3 regions of the Cellulomonas chengniuliangii genome follow, and region 1 is predicted to be linked to each of the others. Evidence: riboswitches for the same ligand, from Rfam matches in the RefSeq annotation. Region 1 holds a riboswitch; each other region holds the start of a gene.
What was found. A riboswitch is a leader RNA that binds a small molecule or an ion and turns the genes downstream of it on or off. The one in region 1 is predicted to bind S-adenosylmethionine.

Region 1 (4,477 bases):
GGGACGGCAGGAACGGGTAGCGGACCTGCGCAATGCCGGGCTGCTGCTCGAGCCAGGTGGCGACCTGCAGCGCGGAGGCGGCCTGGTGGCGCACCCGCAGCGACATCGTCTCCAGGCCCTTGAGCAGCACCCACGCGTTGAACGGGCTCAGCGACGGCCCGGTGTTGCGGATCAGGGTCTGCACCGGCCCGTGGATGTACTCGTCCGAGCCGAGGATCGCGCCGCCCAGCACACGGCCCTGCCCGTCGATGTGCTTGGTCGCGGAATACACGACGACATCGGCGCCCAGGTCGAGCGGGCGGGAGAACACCGGCGTCGCGAACACGTTGTCCACCACGACGGTGGCCCCGGCGGCGTGGGCCAGCCGCGTGACGGCGGCGATGTCGACGAGGTCCTGCATGGGGTTGGACGGCGTCTCGAAGAACACCACGTCCGCGGGGGTCGACAGCGCCTCCTCCCACTGCGACAGCACGTGGCCGTCCACGTAGTCGGTGCGCACGCCCCAGCGGGCGAACAGCTCATCGAAGATCGTCACGGTGTTGCCGAACAGGGCGCGCGCGGCCACGATCCGCGATCCGGATCCGACCAGTGCGGCGAGCGAGGTGAACACCGCGGACATGCCGGACGCCGTGGCGTAGGCGGCCTCGGCGCCGTCGATCAGGCGCAGCCGCTCCTCGAACGTGGAGACGGTGGGGTTGCCGTACCGGGAGTACAGGAACCGGTCGGACTCTCCGGCGAAGGCGGCCTCGGCGTCGGCGGCGCGCTCGTACACGTACCCCTGGGTGAGGTACAGCGCCTCGGACGTCTCGTTGAACTGCGAGCGCACGAGCCCGCCGCGCACCGCGAGCGTGTCGGGGCGCAGGGTGTCGCGGGAGACGGTGCGGGCGTCCCAGTCGCCCGGGCCGGGGACGCGCCGGCGGCCGGCGCCCGGTTCGTCGCGCGGCTCGTCGCCCGGAGCGGAGGCGCTCATGGCTGCCGCCACGGCAGGCCGGCGGCGCGCCAGCCCTCGATGCCGCGGTGCCCGTGCTCGTCGAGCCCGCCCTCGAAGCCCTCGAGCACGTTGTACGCGGGGCCGTACCCGGCCGCGGTGGCGGCTGTCGCGGCGCCGATGGACCGGGCGCCCGAGCGGCACAGGAACAGCACCGGCCGGCCGTCGCCGGGGGTCAGCCCGGTGCGGGCCAGCTCGTCCAGGAAGTCGGGGTTGACCTGCCCGCTGGGGTAGCGGGACCACTCGATGAAGGCGACGCCCTGGCCGAGCGGGCTGACGTCGGGGACGCCCACGAATCGCCACTCGGCGTCGGTGCGCACGTCCACCAGCACGGCGTGCTCGTCGGCGGCTAGCAGGTCCCACGCCTCGCGAGGGGTCAGGTCTCCGGCGTACTCGTGGGCGCTCATACGAGCCTCGTCTCGGGCTGCTGGGGCGTGGGGAGCACAACGGCCTGCGCGACGATGACACGCTCGCCGTCGAACGTGGCGGCGGGGGAGCCGTGCAGCACGTACCCCTCGGCCAGCGCCGCGCTCACCCGCTCGCAGAAGGTGCTGTCGTCCGGCCCGGTGAGCAGCCGGTAGCGGTGGCGTGCGGGCTTGTCACCGGTCGTGCCGGGGACGGTTTCGGGTGTGGTCATGTCGCCTCCATCGGTCCTGGCGGTAGCACCCTCGACCGGCACCGGGGGGTGCGCGCGGGTTGCTGCGGCGTCATCGAGCCAGATCTCTCGGCCGCTCTGGATGGTCCTGCGAGAGTACGCCGTAGCCGGGTTTCATTCCAGGTGCCGGACAAGCGGCTCACGATCCGAGACGATCGTCGCGCCTGATGGCACCGGTGCGGGACCGCGTGCTTATCTTGGAGATCAGGTCATGAGTGCCAGCGCACAGCCCCGGCTTGCTGGCCGGCAACCCTCCTCCGCGGTGGGGTGCCCCGGGTGACGACCAGGTCGTGCGCTTGTCGTGCACGACAAGCGCGGGGGTTGGCTCGACAGCTCCCCCCCACAGTTGTCGGAGGAGTGTCATGAAGTCTCTCGCCACCGAGTCCATCTCGTGCCTGGACGAGGCCGCCTCGACCGAGCACCTGCCGCTGCTCGCGGTCGCGGGGGCCGCCACCCAGGTGCCGCTCGTCGACGGCACCTCCCGCACCTACGCCAACCTCGACTACGCCGCGAGCGCCCCCGCGCTGGAGCGCGTCGCCACGCGGGTGGCCGAGGTGCTGCCGCTCTACGCGTCGGTGCACCGCGGGGCCGGGTATCTCTCGCAGGTGTCCACGGCGCTGTACGAGGCGTCGCGCCAGGCAGTGGCCCGGTTCGTGGGCGCCCGTGAGGACGACGTCACGATCATCACGCGCAACACCACCGACTCGCTGAACCTCCTGGCCGGGGTGGTGCCCGCGGCGCCGGACGGGACGCCCGGCCGGGTGCTCGTCCTGGACGTGGAGCACCACGCCAACCTGCTGCCCTGGACGCACGGGCTGGGCCTGGACGCGACGGTGCTGGCCATCGCCGACACCGTCGCCGGCACCCTGGACGCCATCGCCGTCGAGCTCGCCGCCCGCCCGTACGCCCTGGTCACGGTGACCGGCGCGTCCAACGTCACGGGCGAGGCGCTGCCGATCGGCGACGTCGTGCGGATCGCCCACGCAGCGGGCGCCCGGGTGGCCGTGGATGGCGCCCAGCTCATCCCGCACCGCCGGTTCTCCCTGGAGGACAGCGGCGTCGACTACCTGGCGTTCTCGGGCCACAAGGCGTACGCGCCGTTCGGCGCCGGTGTGCTGGTCGGGCGGCGCGACTGGCTGGACGTCGGCACGCCGTACCTCGCAGGGGGAGGCGCGGTGCGCGACGTCCGGACCGATCGCACGCTCTGGCAGCCGGCGCCCGCCCGCCATGAGGCCGGGTCGCCCAACGTCATCGGCGCGGTCGCCCTCGCCGAGGCGTGCGACGCGCTCGCGGCCCTGCCCGATGGCGCCCTCGCCGCCCACGAGGAGGTGCTGCGCGCCCGGCTCGTCGAAGGGCTCGAGACGCTCGACGGCGTTGAGGTCGTGCGGATCTGGCCGGACTCCCACGACCCGGTGGGCGTCGTGACGTTCACGGTGGCGGGGCACGACCCCGGGCTTGTCGCCGCGTTCCTGGCGGCCGAGTACGGCATCGGGGTGCGGGACGGGCGGTTCTGCGCCCACCCGCTGCTCTCGCGCCTAGGCGCCAGCAGCGGGGCCATCCGCGCCTCGGTGGGCGTCGGGACGCCCGGGGAGGCTGTGGACCGGTTGATCGCTGGGCTGGCGGCCTACCTGAAGGCTGGGCCGCGGGCCCGCTACGAGGTGGTCGACGGGTGCTGGACGGTGGTCGACGACACCCGTCCGCTGCTGGCCGTGCAGGGCCTGGACTCGCTCACCGCCACGGCCGCGCAGGCCTGCGGTCCCGCGGTCGACTGATGTCTGGGGTGGCCGGGGGTCGCGTGACGATCCCCGCTAGAGCATCCCGCCCTTGAGGGTGATCGACGCGATGAGGCCGACGGCGCCTAGCACCAGGCCCCCGATCGCCTGCTTGCGCCCAACCGGCGCGTACCCGAACTGGGTCATCTGGCCGGCCCGCTGCAGCCCGAGCCCGGACACGACGATCGCGGCGATCGAGCACAGCAGCACCGGGTTCACCAGGATGCTGACGGCGCCGAGGATGAGCCCAGCGCGGGCGCGGGGGTTGCGCAGCACCGGTGGGGCGTACAGCGGTGAGGCGGGGGGCTCGGGCTGGCTTGACGCGCCGGCGGACTGGGCCATGGTGGTGCTCCCTGCGTTGATCTGGAGGGCCGAGAGTACCCGTCGGAACTAGGCGCCTGACCACGTCCGCAGCGCTCTACCGTCGCCCGTGGGTGAGGGGATAGTGTCCCGGGAATGGGGGACAAAACGGACAATGATGTCGGTGTCCAGGTGGCGCTACGAGTCGTCGACCTGCAGCGGGCGGTGCGGTTCTACCAGCGCCTCCTGGGCCAGCGGGCGGACGCGGTCTTCGGCCCGTCCGGGCTTGCACTGTTCGTGGTGGATCAGGCGCGCACCCGCCTGCTCCTGGACCGGGAGGCGGTGAGCGGCCTCGTCTGCCTGCCTGTCGACGACGTCCGCAGGCGCGTCGAGGAGCTTCGTGCGGAGGGAATCGTCGTCGAGGCGGAGCCCACCGTCGTCTGCGAGGTCGCCGATCCGGCCCACGGGAAGGGCGGCGGCCACGAGTGGCGGGCCTTCGTCCGTGACACCGAGGGCAACGCGCTCGGGCTGGTCAGCGCCGCGGCGGTGGGCGGCTGACGCGCGGGCCGCTCACGCGACGACGATCCGGAGGTGGGCCGCCATCGCCGGCGCCAGGTCGACGAGCTGCTCCTCGCTGATGGTCGCGCCAGCGAGCCCTTCGATTCCGTGCAGCCCGGACAGGTCCGCGCCGCGCAGGTCCACGCTCGACAGCGTCGAGCGGGTCAGGTCGATGCGCCCGACGCGGCACGAGTCGAACGCCAT
Region 2 (4,477 bases), 340 kb from region 1:
GAGGCGCTGCAGTGCCGCAAGACGGGTGACGACCGTCTGCGGCGAGCCCACGAGCCGGGTCTCGGTGCGGTCGCGCACGGCCGCGTGGTCCTCCGGCGCCCAGCCCGCCTGGATCGCGCGGGCCTCGTGGACGTCCGGGTACGGGATGGCGCCGTGGCCGCTGCGGATCGACTGCACCCACGGCCCGTAGCCGGCCGCGAGCGCCCGCGCTGCCTGGTCGTCGGCCCCGACCACGACGTCCACCGAGACGATGACGTAGGGCTCCGGGAAGTCAGCGGACGGCGTGAAGGCCGCCCGGTACGCCGCCACCGACTCCAGGAGCGTCGCGGGCGCGACGTGGTAGTTCGCGCCGTACGGCAGGCCGAGCTCGCCGGCGAGCTGAGCGCTCGGCCCCGCGCTGGACCCGTGCACCCACAGCTGCACATCCGTGCCCTCGGCGGGGGTCACTGCGACGGGCCGCCCCTCGGGCGCCCGGTACGTGCCCGCGAAGAACGCGAGGATGTCCCGCACATCGGCGCCGAACCCGTCCCCGTCGCCGGGGGCGCGCCCGAGCAGGCGGGCCTGGAGTGCGAGCCGCGCGGGGTCGTAGGCCGTGGGCCGGACCGGCGGGATCACCACCCCGTCCACGACCTGCCACCTCCCCGCATCACCGGGAACCGGCGTGACCGGGGCGCCAGCCGGCGCCGGGGGCGACTGCTCGGCGGGGGCCACCCCTCCGGCGTCCGCCCGCCCGGGGGGCGTGGCGCCTGGACGGCCCGCGCCGCCCGATCGACCGATGCCCGAGCGGCCGATCCCCAGGTCCACCCGCCCCGGGTGCAGCGCGGCGATGGTCCCCCACTGCTCGGCGACCTGCAGCGGGGAGTAGTTGCCCAGGATCACGGCCGCCGAGCCGACGCGGATGGCCGTGGTGGCCTGCGCGACGAGGGCGGCGACCACGGCAGGGCTGGCGCCGGCCACCCCCGGGTTGAGGTGGTGCTCGGCGAGCCAGTACCGCTGGTACCCCGCTCGCTCGGCCGCCTGGGCCAGGTCGAGCGTGCGGCGCAGCGCGTCGGCCGGGGTGCTCCCGGACGAGACCGGGCTCAGGTCCAGCACGGACAGCGGGACAGGTGGGTGCGACATGGGGTCTCCTCGACCACGGGCGGCATCCAGCGCGGCCGGCTGCTGGCAGCACGGGGCACGGCGCGTTCGCGGATGCGGGATTGGGGAAGGGCGCGCCCTGACGCGACCGCGCACAGCGGCGGCGTGGGAGGGCGGTGCGGGCCGGAGCCCAGGGGCCGGACGTGCGCGCGCCGGCGGTGGCGGTGCGGCTGAGCGCGGGCGGCATGAGCCTCGGCTCGCCCACCGAGCGTCGTCAGACGCGAGGGCGGGGAGGGTGTGAGCCGCTGTCGGGCGGGGATCCGGGCGCGTGCGGGACCTGGACCCCGCCTGCCGTTCCGGAGATCAGCAGACGAGCGTCAACAACAGCGACAGCGCGCGACGGCAGCGAAGACGACATCGCTCAGGCCGTGGCGGCGGTTCGTGGAGGTGCTCACGCGACGGACGTTAGGGCGAACGTCGACGGGCCGTCAACAGATGGGGCGTTTCGGGTCGTGTGGTGAGACACCGGTCGCCCGTCGCGAAGACGGCGTGCTACAACTTGCCGAGGTCTTGAGTGCCAGCGCTCGCACGAGCACAGCCCCGGCTTGCTGGCCAGCAACCCCAGCGTCACGGCGGGGTGCTCCGGGAGACGACCTGGCCGTGTTGAGGGACACGGCAAGCGTGATCGACCTCGACGACCTGCGCGGTCGTCCCGCTCCTCCTCGGTCTGCGTCGAGCCGGGTGGAGGGCGACGCCGCGCACGGATCCGTCGGCACATCCGAGGACCATCAGATGACCACGTCAGCCGTCACCCCGACCACCCCTGCGACCGACGCGTCGAGCGCGTCGCGCTCCCGACTCCACGTCCTCCCCGTCGTCGGCAACCCGCGACCCGGGTCCCGCACCCGGGTCGCCGCCGAGTCGCTGTCCCGGGCGATCGCCCAACGGCTCGGCGGCGGGCTCACCCCCACCGTGGACCTCGCGGACCTGGCGCCCGAGCTCTTCGCGGCGACCCGGCCGGCCGTCGACGACGCGCTGCGCCGGCTGGCGTCCGCGCACGTCGCGGTGGTCGCCACCCCCGTCTACAAGGCCAGCTACACCGGGCTGCTGAAGGCCTTCCTCGACCTGTACGGGGCAGACGGCCTGCGCGGCGTCGTCGCCGTGCCGCTCGTCGTCTCGGGGAGTCCCGCGCATTCCCTGGCCGGGGAGGTGCATCTGCGGCCGCTGCTCGTCGAGCTGGGGGCCAGCGTCCCCACCCGCGCGCTCGCGCTCACGGAGGCCCAGCTCGCCGACCTGGACGAGGTGGTCGCGACCTGGGTGGACGCCCATGGCCCGCTGCTCGACGCAGCGGCGGTCCGCGCATGACCGCCGACACGCCGGTGCGCGCACAGTGCGCCGGGACGCGGGGCCTCGCTGAGGCCCGCCCGGCGGCTCCCGTCCGGGCCCATGACGAGCCGCACCTGTCCCCGGACCAGTACAAGCAGGTGTTCCGCCGCCACCCGGCCGGGGTCGCGGTCGTCACGCTCGCGGACCCGCGCACCGGGCTCCCGGTGGGGTTCACCGCGACGTCGGTGATCTCGGTGTCGGCCGCCCCGCCGGTGCTGGCGTTCTCGATCGCGTCGACGTCCTCGAGCTGGCCAGCGCTCGCCAGGGCCGCCACTGTGGTGGTCAACTTCCTGGGCGACGGCCAGGCCGACCTCTCGACGCGGTTCGCCACGCACGGGATCGACCGGTTCGCGGGCACCGAGCACATCCGGCTCGCCGGCGGGGAGCCCGTGCTCACCGGGAGTCGGACGTGGGTGCACGGGCGGGTGCTCGAGCGCATCGCGGTGGGCGACAGCCACCTGGTGACCGTCCAGGCGATCACCTCGGACACGAGCGCCGAGGGAGGTCCGCTGGTCTACCACGACCGGGCGTACACCCAGCTCGCGGACCACTATGAGATCTGATGTGCGGACGCCCGGGCCGGCCTCGACGGATCGTCGCTGGCCGGCCCGGGCGTCGGGGTCCTGCTGTGCTCGGGGCGCCGCCCCGCTGCGAGGCCCGCGCAGGTCAGCCCTGCTGGGCAGCCCCACGCTGCCGGGCGATCTCGTACAGCGCGATCCCCGCGGCGACGCCGGCGTTGAGCGACTCCGTCGTCGAGGTGATCGGGATCGACACGATCGCGTCGCAGTGCTCCCGGACCAGGCGCGAGAGGCCCTTGCCCTCGGAGCCGACCACGACGACCAACGGGTCGGCGGCGAACGGCAGGTCGGCGACCGGGGTGTCCCCGCCGCCGTCCAGGCCGATGATGAAGCAGCCGGCCTTGCGGTAGGTCTCGAGGGTGCGCGTCAGGTTCGTGACCTTGGAGACCGGGACGCGGGCGGCGGCGCCGGCGGAGACCTTCCACGCGGCGGCGGTCACGCTCGCGGACCGGCGCTCCGGGACGACGACGCCGTGCGCGCCGAACGCGCCTGCGGACCGCAGCACCGCGCCGAGGTTGCGCGGGTCGGTCACGCCGTCCAGCGCCACGATGAGCGGGGCCTGGTCGAGCAGAGCGGCCGCGTCGAGGAGGTCGTCGGCATCGCCGTACTGGTACGGCGGCACCTGGATGGCGACGCCCTGGTGCACCGAGCCGTCGGTGAGCCGGTCGAGCTCGGGCTTGGTGACCTCGAGCAGCGGGTAGCCGCGGCCGGTGGCGATCTGCAGGATCTCGCGGGTGCGGTCGTCAGCCTCGATGCGGGTGGCGAAGTACACCGTCTGGACGGGGATCTCGGCGCGGAGCGCCTCGACCACCGAGTTCCGGCCGGACACGATCTCGTGGGTGGCGCTGACGCCCTTGCCCCCGCGGGTGCCTGCGGCGCTCCGCGAGGTGCGTCCCATGCGGTTCGGCGCGCCTCCGCTCACCGGGCCGCGGCGCTCGGCAGCGGCCTTGCGCTTCGCGGCCGGGTGGTAGGGGCGCTCCTCGGCCTTGGGCGTGGGGCCGCGGCCCTCGAGGGCCTGCCGTCCCTTGCCGCCAGTGCCGACGTGCGCGCCCTTCTTCGAGCCGGGCTTGCGGGTGGCTCCCCGGCGCTGCGAGTTTCCTGGCATCAGTTCTCGACCTCATCACTGCGGTGCGCGAGCGACCAGCGGCTGCCGGTCGCGGAGTCCTCGACGAGGATGCCGGCGGCGGCGAGCCGGTCCCGGATCGCGTCGGAGGTGGCGAAGTCACGCGTGGCGCGCGCTTCGGAGCGGGCGGCGAGCTCGGCGGCGACCAGCGCCTCGAGCGCGTCCGAGTACCCGCGGTCGTCTCCCTGGCGGCGCCACTGGGCGCTGCCGGGATCCAGTCCCAGGATGTCGAGCATCGAGCGCACCTGGACCAACGCGGCACGGGCCTCGTCCAGGTCCTGCTCGGCGAGCGCCGAGTTGCCGGCGCGCAGGT
Region 3 (4,477 bases), 200 kb from region 1:
CGGGATCTGGGTGGCGAGCGCGCGGTAGGCCTCCGCGACGGCGGCGTGCAGTTGCTCGGGAGTGGCGTCGACGGAGTCGGAGACCAGGGCGGGCTCGTCGAGCTGCACCCAGGTGGCTCCCGCGGCGCGCAGGTCGCGCAGCAGCTCCGCGTACACGGGCAGCACGTCCGCGAGCCGGTCGATCGGGGAGAAGCCCTCCGGAGCGCCCTCGGTCGGCTTGGCCAGGGCCAGGTACGTCACCGGGCCGACGATCACGGGCCGGGTCAGCACGCCGTCGGCCAGGCCCTCGGCGAACTCGCGCACCGGGCGGTCGCTCGCGTAGCGGAACTCGGTCTCGGGGCCGATCTCCGGCACCAGGTAGTGGTAGTTCGTGTCGAACCACTTGGTCATCTCGAGCGGCAGGTCCTCGCCGCGGCCGCGGGCGACCGTGGAGTACCCGGCCAGGTCCAGGCGTCCGTCGTCGCCCACCAGGTCGGCGAACCGCGCGGGCACGGCGCCCAGCAGCGCCGTCGCGTCGAGCACCTGGTCGTAGAACGAGAAGGCGGACGGGATGGCGGGCAGGTCGGTGCGCAGCCCCAGCTCGGCGAGGCGGGTGCGGGTGCGACGGCGCAGGTCGGCCGCGACGGCCTCGACCTCGGCGGCGTCGGTGCGCCCGGCCCAGAAGGCCTCGATGGCCTTCTTGAGCTCGCGGCGCGGCCCGATGCGGGGGTAGCCGAGGACGGTGCCGGCCGGGAACTCCGGCGTGGCGGTCGTGTCGTTCGTGGTCATGCTGAGCCCCTCGAGGTCTGGTGATCGGCCTGGGTGGTGGTGGCCTGCGGCCCGTCGGCAGCAGGCCGGGCGCCGGGGCCGGTGGCCCCTCCGCCGAGATGTGCGCCCTCGAGCAGGTCGAGCGCGGCATGGTGGGTGTTGAAGGTGTAGATGTGGACGCCGGGCGCCCCGCCGTCCAGGACGGCGTTGACCAGGTCGACGCCCGCCCGGATGCCGATCCGGTGGCGTGCCACCTCGTCGTCCACCGACTCGAGGCGGGCCAGGAGGTCGCGGGGGACCTGCACGCCGGTGAGCGCCTCGAGCCGGAGCAGCCGGCCCGGGTCCGTGGTGGGGATGATGCCCGGGATGATCGGGATGGTGACCCCCGCCCGCCGGGCCTCCGCGACCATGCCGAGGTACGACGCCGGGTCGTAGAACACCTGCGAGATGGCGAAGTCGGCCCCCGCGCACTGCTTGTCGAGCAGCGCGGCGATGTCCTGCTCCCGGGTGCTGCCGACGGGCGCGTTGCCGCGGGGGAAGGCCGCGACGGCCACCGACAAGGGGCGGACCGTGGCCCGCACCGCCTGCGCCGGGCTCTGGGCCCGCCGCCGGGCCTCGATCTGCCGGAGCAGGGCGACAAGCTCCGCGGCAGTGCGCAGGCCGTCCGGGTGCGGGCTCCAGTCCGACTGGTGGGGCGGCGGGTCCCCGCGCAGGGCGAGGAACGAGCGGACGCCCTCGTCGAGGAACTCCTCGACGACCTCGATGACCTCCGCGCGGGAGGTCCCCACGCAGGTCAGGTGCGCGATCGGGTTGAGCGCCGTCTCCCGCAGCAGGCGGCGCACCAGGCGGCGGGTGGTGTCCCGGGTCTTGCCCTCGACGCCGTAGGTCACCGAGACGAAGTCGGGGCGCGCCGAGCTCAGCGCCTGGATCGTCTCCCACAGTCGCGGCGCCGCGTCCGGGTTGCGCGGCGGGTAGAGCTCGAACGACACCGTCGGGCGGTCCACCACCGCGAGGTGGTCACGAGTGGCGGCCTCGACCGGGTCGTCGGGCCACGCCTCGGGCGCCGCGCTCACCGCGCGCCTCGGTGGCTCGGGCGCGGCACAGCCACGGGACGACAACGATCCATGCAGGTCATGGTCAGCTCCATCGACCCTGGCGGAAGCACCCACACCCGCGATGAACGAGGGGGGTTGCTGCGGCGTCGTCGAGCCAGGTCTCTCGGCCGCTCTGGATGGTGACGCAATGATAGGGCGATATCGCCATGTGGGCAACGCTTCTCACGGGCCGAGATATTGCGGATCCCAGCACGACCGCTTCGGAACGGTCCTCCCGCTACCTCCTGATTTTATCGCGTCGGAGCGGTCGGACCGGGCGCCCTCGACGCCACGACGACCGGGCATCCCGCGAGGTGGTCGTCCACCAGGCCGCACGCCTGCATCGCGGCGTACGCGGTGGTCGGGCCTATGAACCGGAAGCCCAGCGACTTGAGCTCGCGGGCCAGGGCGCGCGACTCCGCGGTCACGGGCGGCACGTCCTCCCAGGCCTGCGGGCGCACGTGCGCGGAGCGGTCCGGGGCGTGGGACCAGAAGACCTCGTCGAGCGAGCGGCCGGACTCCGCCAGCGCCAGCACCGCGCGGGCGTTGGCGATCGTCGCCTCGATCTTGGCCCGGTTGCGGATGATCCCCGCGTCCGCCAGCAGCCGGGCGACGTCCGCCTCGCCGTAGCGGGCGACGACACCCGCGTCGAAGTCGGCGAAGGCCTCCCGGAACGCCGGCCGCTTGCGCAGCACGGTGATCCACGCCAAGCCCGACTGGAAGCTCTCGAGCGCGACCCGCTCGAACAGGGCGCGGTCGCCGTGCACCGGACGGCCCCATTCCGTGTCGTGGTACTCCTCGTACAGCGGGTTGCCGTCGCCGAAGCAGCGCCGCGCGGCGAGGGGCGTCCCAGACGGCGGCGCGGTGTCGGAGGGCATGGCGCCATTCTGCGGCGCCCCACTGACGAGCCGACCGGCGCTCAGGAGGTGCGGCGGCGTCCCATCTTGGGCGCGGCGGCGGAGGTGCGCTGCCGGGGCACCTCGAACCACGCATGCGGAGACCCGGCCGGCACCTTGGCTAGGCCGTCGTGCACGGCGATGAGGATCTCCTCGGTCGGCGGAGCAGGGCTCGACCCGGAGACGCCGTCAAGTGCCTCTCGGTCCGCGTCGTCGCGGTTCGGCCGGGTCGTCATGCGGGCACTGTAGTGCGGAGGAAGAAGGTGTGGGAGCGTCGCCACGCAACCTCACCCGGAGGGCCGCCAAGTTTCGCCCGGTGGGCTCTGCCGGCTCCCAGCACGCGGCCGTCAGGCCTCGGCGAGGGCCTTGCGGATGCGCTTCTCGCTGACCGGCCCGTCCGTGCCGAGTTGCTGCGCGAACAGGGAGACCCGGAGCTCCTCGATCATCCACCGCACCGCCTCGAGCGCCGCCCGCCGGTCAGGGTCGACGGCCTGCGCGTGGGCGGCCGTGGCCTCGGCCCGCGAGACGGCGGCCGCGTGCTCACGGGTCAGCTCGGCGACGGTCCACGCCAGGGAGGCGTCGCGATCGGGATTGCCGGCCGCCTTGGCCAACCGGTGCCGGGCCGCGCGCAGGTACCGGGCCAGGTGTGGGAGCCGCGCGGCGCCCACCTCGGCGACGAACCCGACGTGCACCAGGCGGGCCGCCTGCTCGCGGACGTCCTGCAACGTGGCCAGCAGGGCCAGGCTGCTCGAGCCGCGCACCTCAGCGTCGAGCTCCCGCGCCGCGCCGAGCACCGCCACCAGGTCGGTGACGATGCGGTGCACCGTGTCCTCGATCTGCTCCCGCACGGCAGCCCGCAGAGTGGCGTAGGCGTCGGCCGTGCGGACCTCGGTGGCCGGCCGCCCGGCCAGGTGCTCGGCCAGCAGGTGGTCCACCGCGGCGAGCTGCACGTCGGCCACCAGCGCGTCGGTGCTCGGGTACGGGCTCGCGGCCAGGGTGAGCGCCTGCTGCCCCGACCAGCGGGTGGTCACGCGGGGCGTCGCCAGGGCCGTCTCGCGCAGCAGCAGCCGGCGCAGGCCGCGGCGGTGCTCGACGACCTGGGTCGCCGGATCTGCCATCACTCGCAGCGCGACGGTCCCGTCCGGCTCCTCGACCAGCGCCGGGTAGCCGCGCACCCGCAGGCCGCCAGGGCCAGACGTCTCGACGGTCAGAGGCAGGGCGCCGTCGGGCAGCGTGTCCGGCCAGGTGGTCAGGCCGGTGCGCTCGGGGATGCCGGGGGACGGTGGGGCGGCCGAGGGCGCCGAGCCCGGGGCAGGCGTCACGGCGCGTGAGGCGTCGGGGCTCGCGGAGGCGGGATCGGCGGCGGCAGGGCTCTTCGCGCCGCGGCCGCGCCCGACCTCGCGCATGGCGTCCCGCACGGCGGTGCGGACGGCGGTGCTCACCGCGTCCTGCGTGCGGTGCGCCAGCCGGCGCTGGAGCCCGATGAGGTCCTTGCCCTCCTCGACCACCTGCCCGGCGGTCTCGACGCGGAACGTCATGCGCAGGTGGGCCGGCAGCCGCTCGTCGTCGAACGCGTCCTCGGGCACCTCGACGTCGCGCATCGTGCGGACCGCCTGAGCGAACGCCTGGTGGAAGGACGGCGCGAGCTCGCCCGCGCGCACCGTGTCCTCCCAGCTCGCCAGGTGCTCGTCGAACCACGCGACGACGCCGCGGGCCACGTCCGGCGCGGGGACCAGCTGC

Region 2: it holds a riboswitch for S-adenosylmethionine, as region 1 does, so the genes downstream of both, NP064_RS02915 (NADPH-dependent FMN reductase) here and NP064_RS01290 (aminotransferase class V-fold PLP-dependent enzyme) in region 1, are expected to answer to the same signal.
Region 3: it holds a riboswitch for S-adenosylmethionine, as region 1 does, so the genes downstream of both, NP064_RS00350 (methylenetetrahydrofolate reductase) here and NP064_RS01290 (aminotransferase class V-fold PLP-dependent enzyme) in region 1, are expected to answer to the same signal.

Annotation. Positions count from the first base shown of each region.
Region 1 is NZ_CP101988.1:274,153-278,629, forward strand. Features, by position in the region: gene NP064_RS01275 (O-succinylhomoserine sulfhydrylase) at 1-970, opposite strand, end outside; gene NP064_RS01280 (rhodanese-like domain-containing protein) at 967-1,395, opposite strand; partial or broken gene NP064_RS01285 (DUF1737 domain-containing protein) at 1,425-1,625, opposite strand; SAM riboswitch class I at 1,630-1,732, opposite strand; SAM riboswitch class IV at 1,851-1,964, shown strand; gene NP064_RS01290 (aminotransferase class V-fold PLP-dependent enzyme) at 2,006-3,415, shown strand; gene NP064_RS01295 (hypothetical protein) at 3,452-3,757, opposite strand; gene NP064_RS01300 (VOC family protein) at 3,872-4,273, shown strand; gene NP064_RS01305 (pentapeptide repeat-containing protein) at 4,286-4,477, opposite strand, start outside.
Region 2 is NZ_CP101988.1:613,572-618,048, reverse strand. Features, by position in the region: gene NP064_RS02920 (LLM class flavin-dependent oxidoreductase) at 1-1,119, opposite strand, end outside; SAM riboswitch class IV at 1,644-1,765, shown strand; gene NP064_RS02915 (NADPH-dependent FMN reductase) at 1,870-2,442, shown strand; gene NP064_RS02910 (flavin reductase family protein) at 2,439-3,026, shown strand; gene rlmB (23S rRNA (guanosine(2251)-2'-O)-methyltransferase RlmB) at 3,130-4,146, opposite strand; gene cysS (cysteine--tRNA ligase) at 4,146-4,477, opposite strand, start outside.
Region 3 is NZ_CP101988.1:73,420-77,896, forward strand. Features, by position in the region: gene metE (5-methyltetrahydropteroyltriglutamate--homocysteine S-methyltransferase) at 1-768, opposite strand, end outside; gene NP064_RS00350 (methylenetetrahydrofolate reductase) at 765-1,820, opposite strand; SAM riboswitch class I at 1,888-1,985, opposite strand; gene NP064_RS00355 (DNA-3-methyladenine glycosylase I) at 2,093-2,719, opposite strand; gene NP064_RS00360 (hypothetical protein) at 2,761-2,973, opposite strand; gene hrpA (ATP-dependent RNA helicase HrpA) at 3,085-4,477, opposite strand, start outside.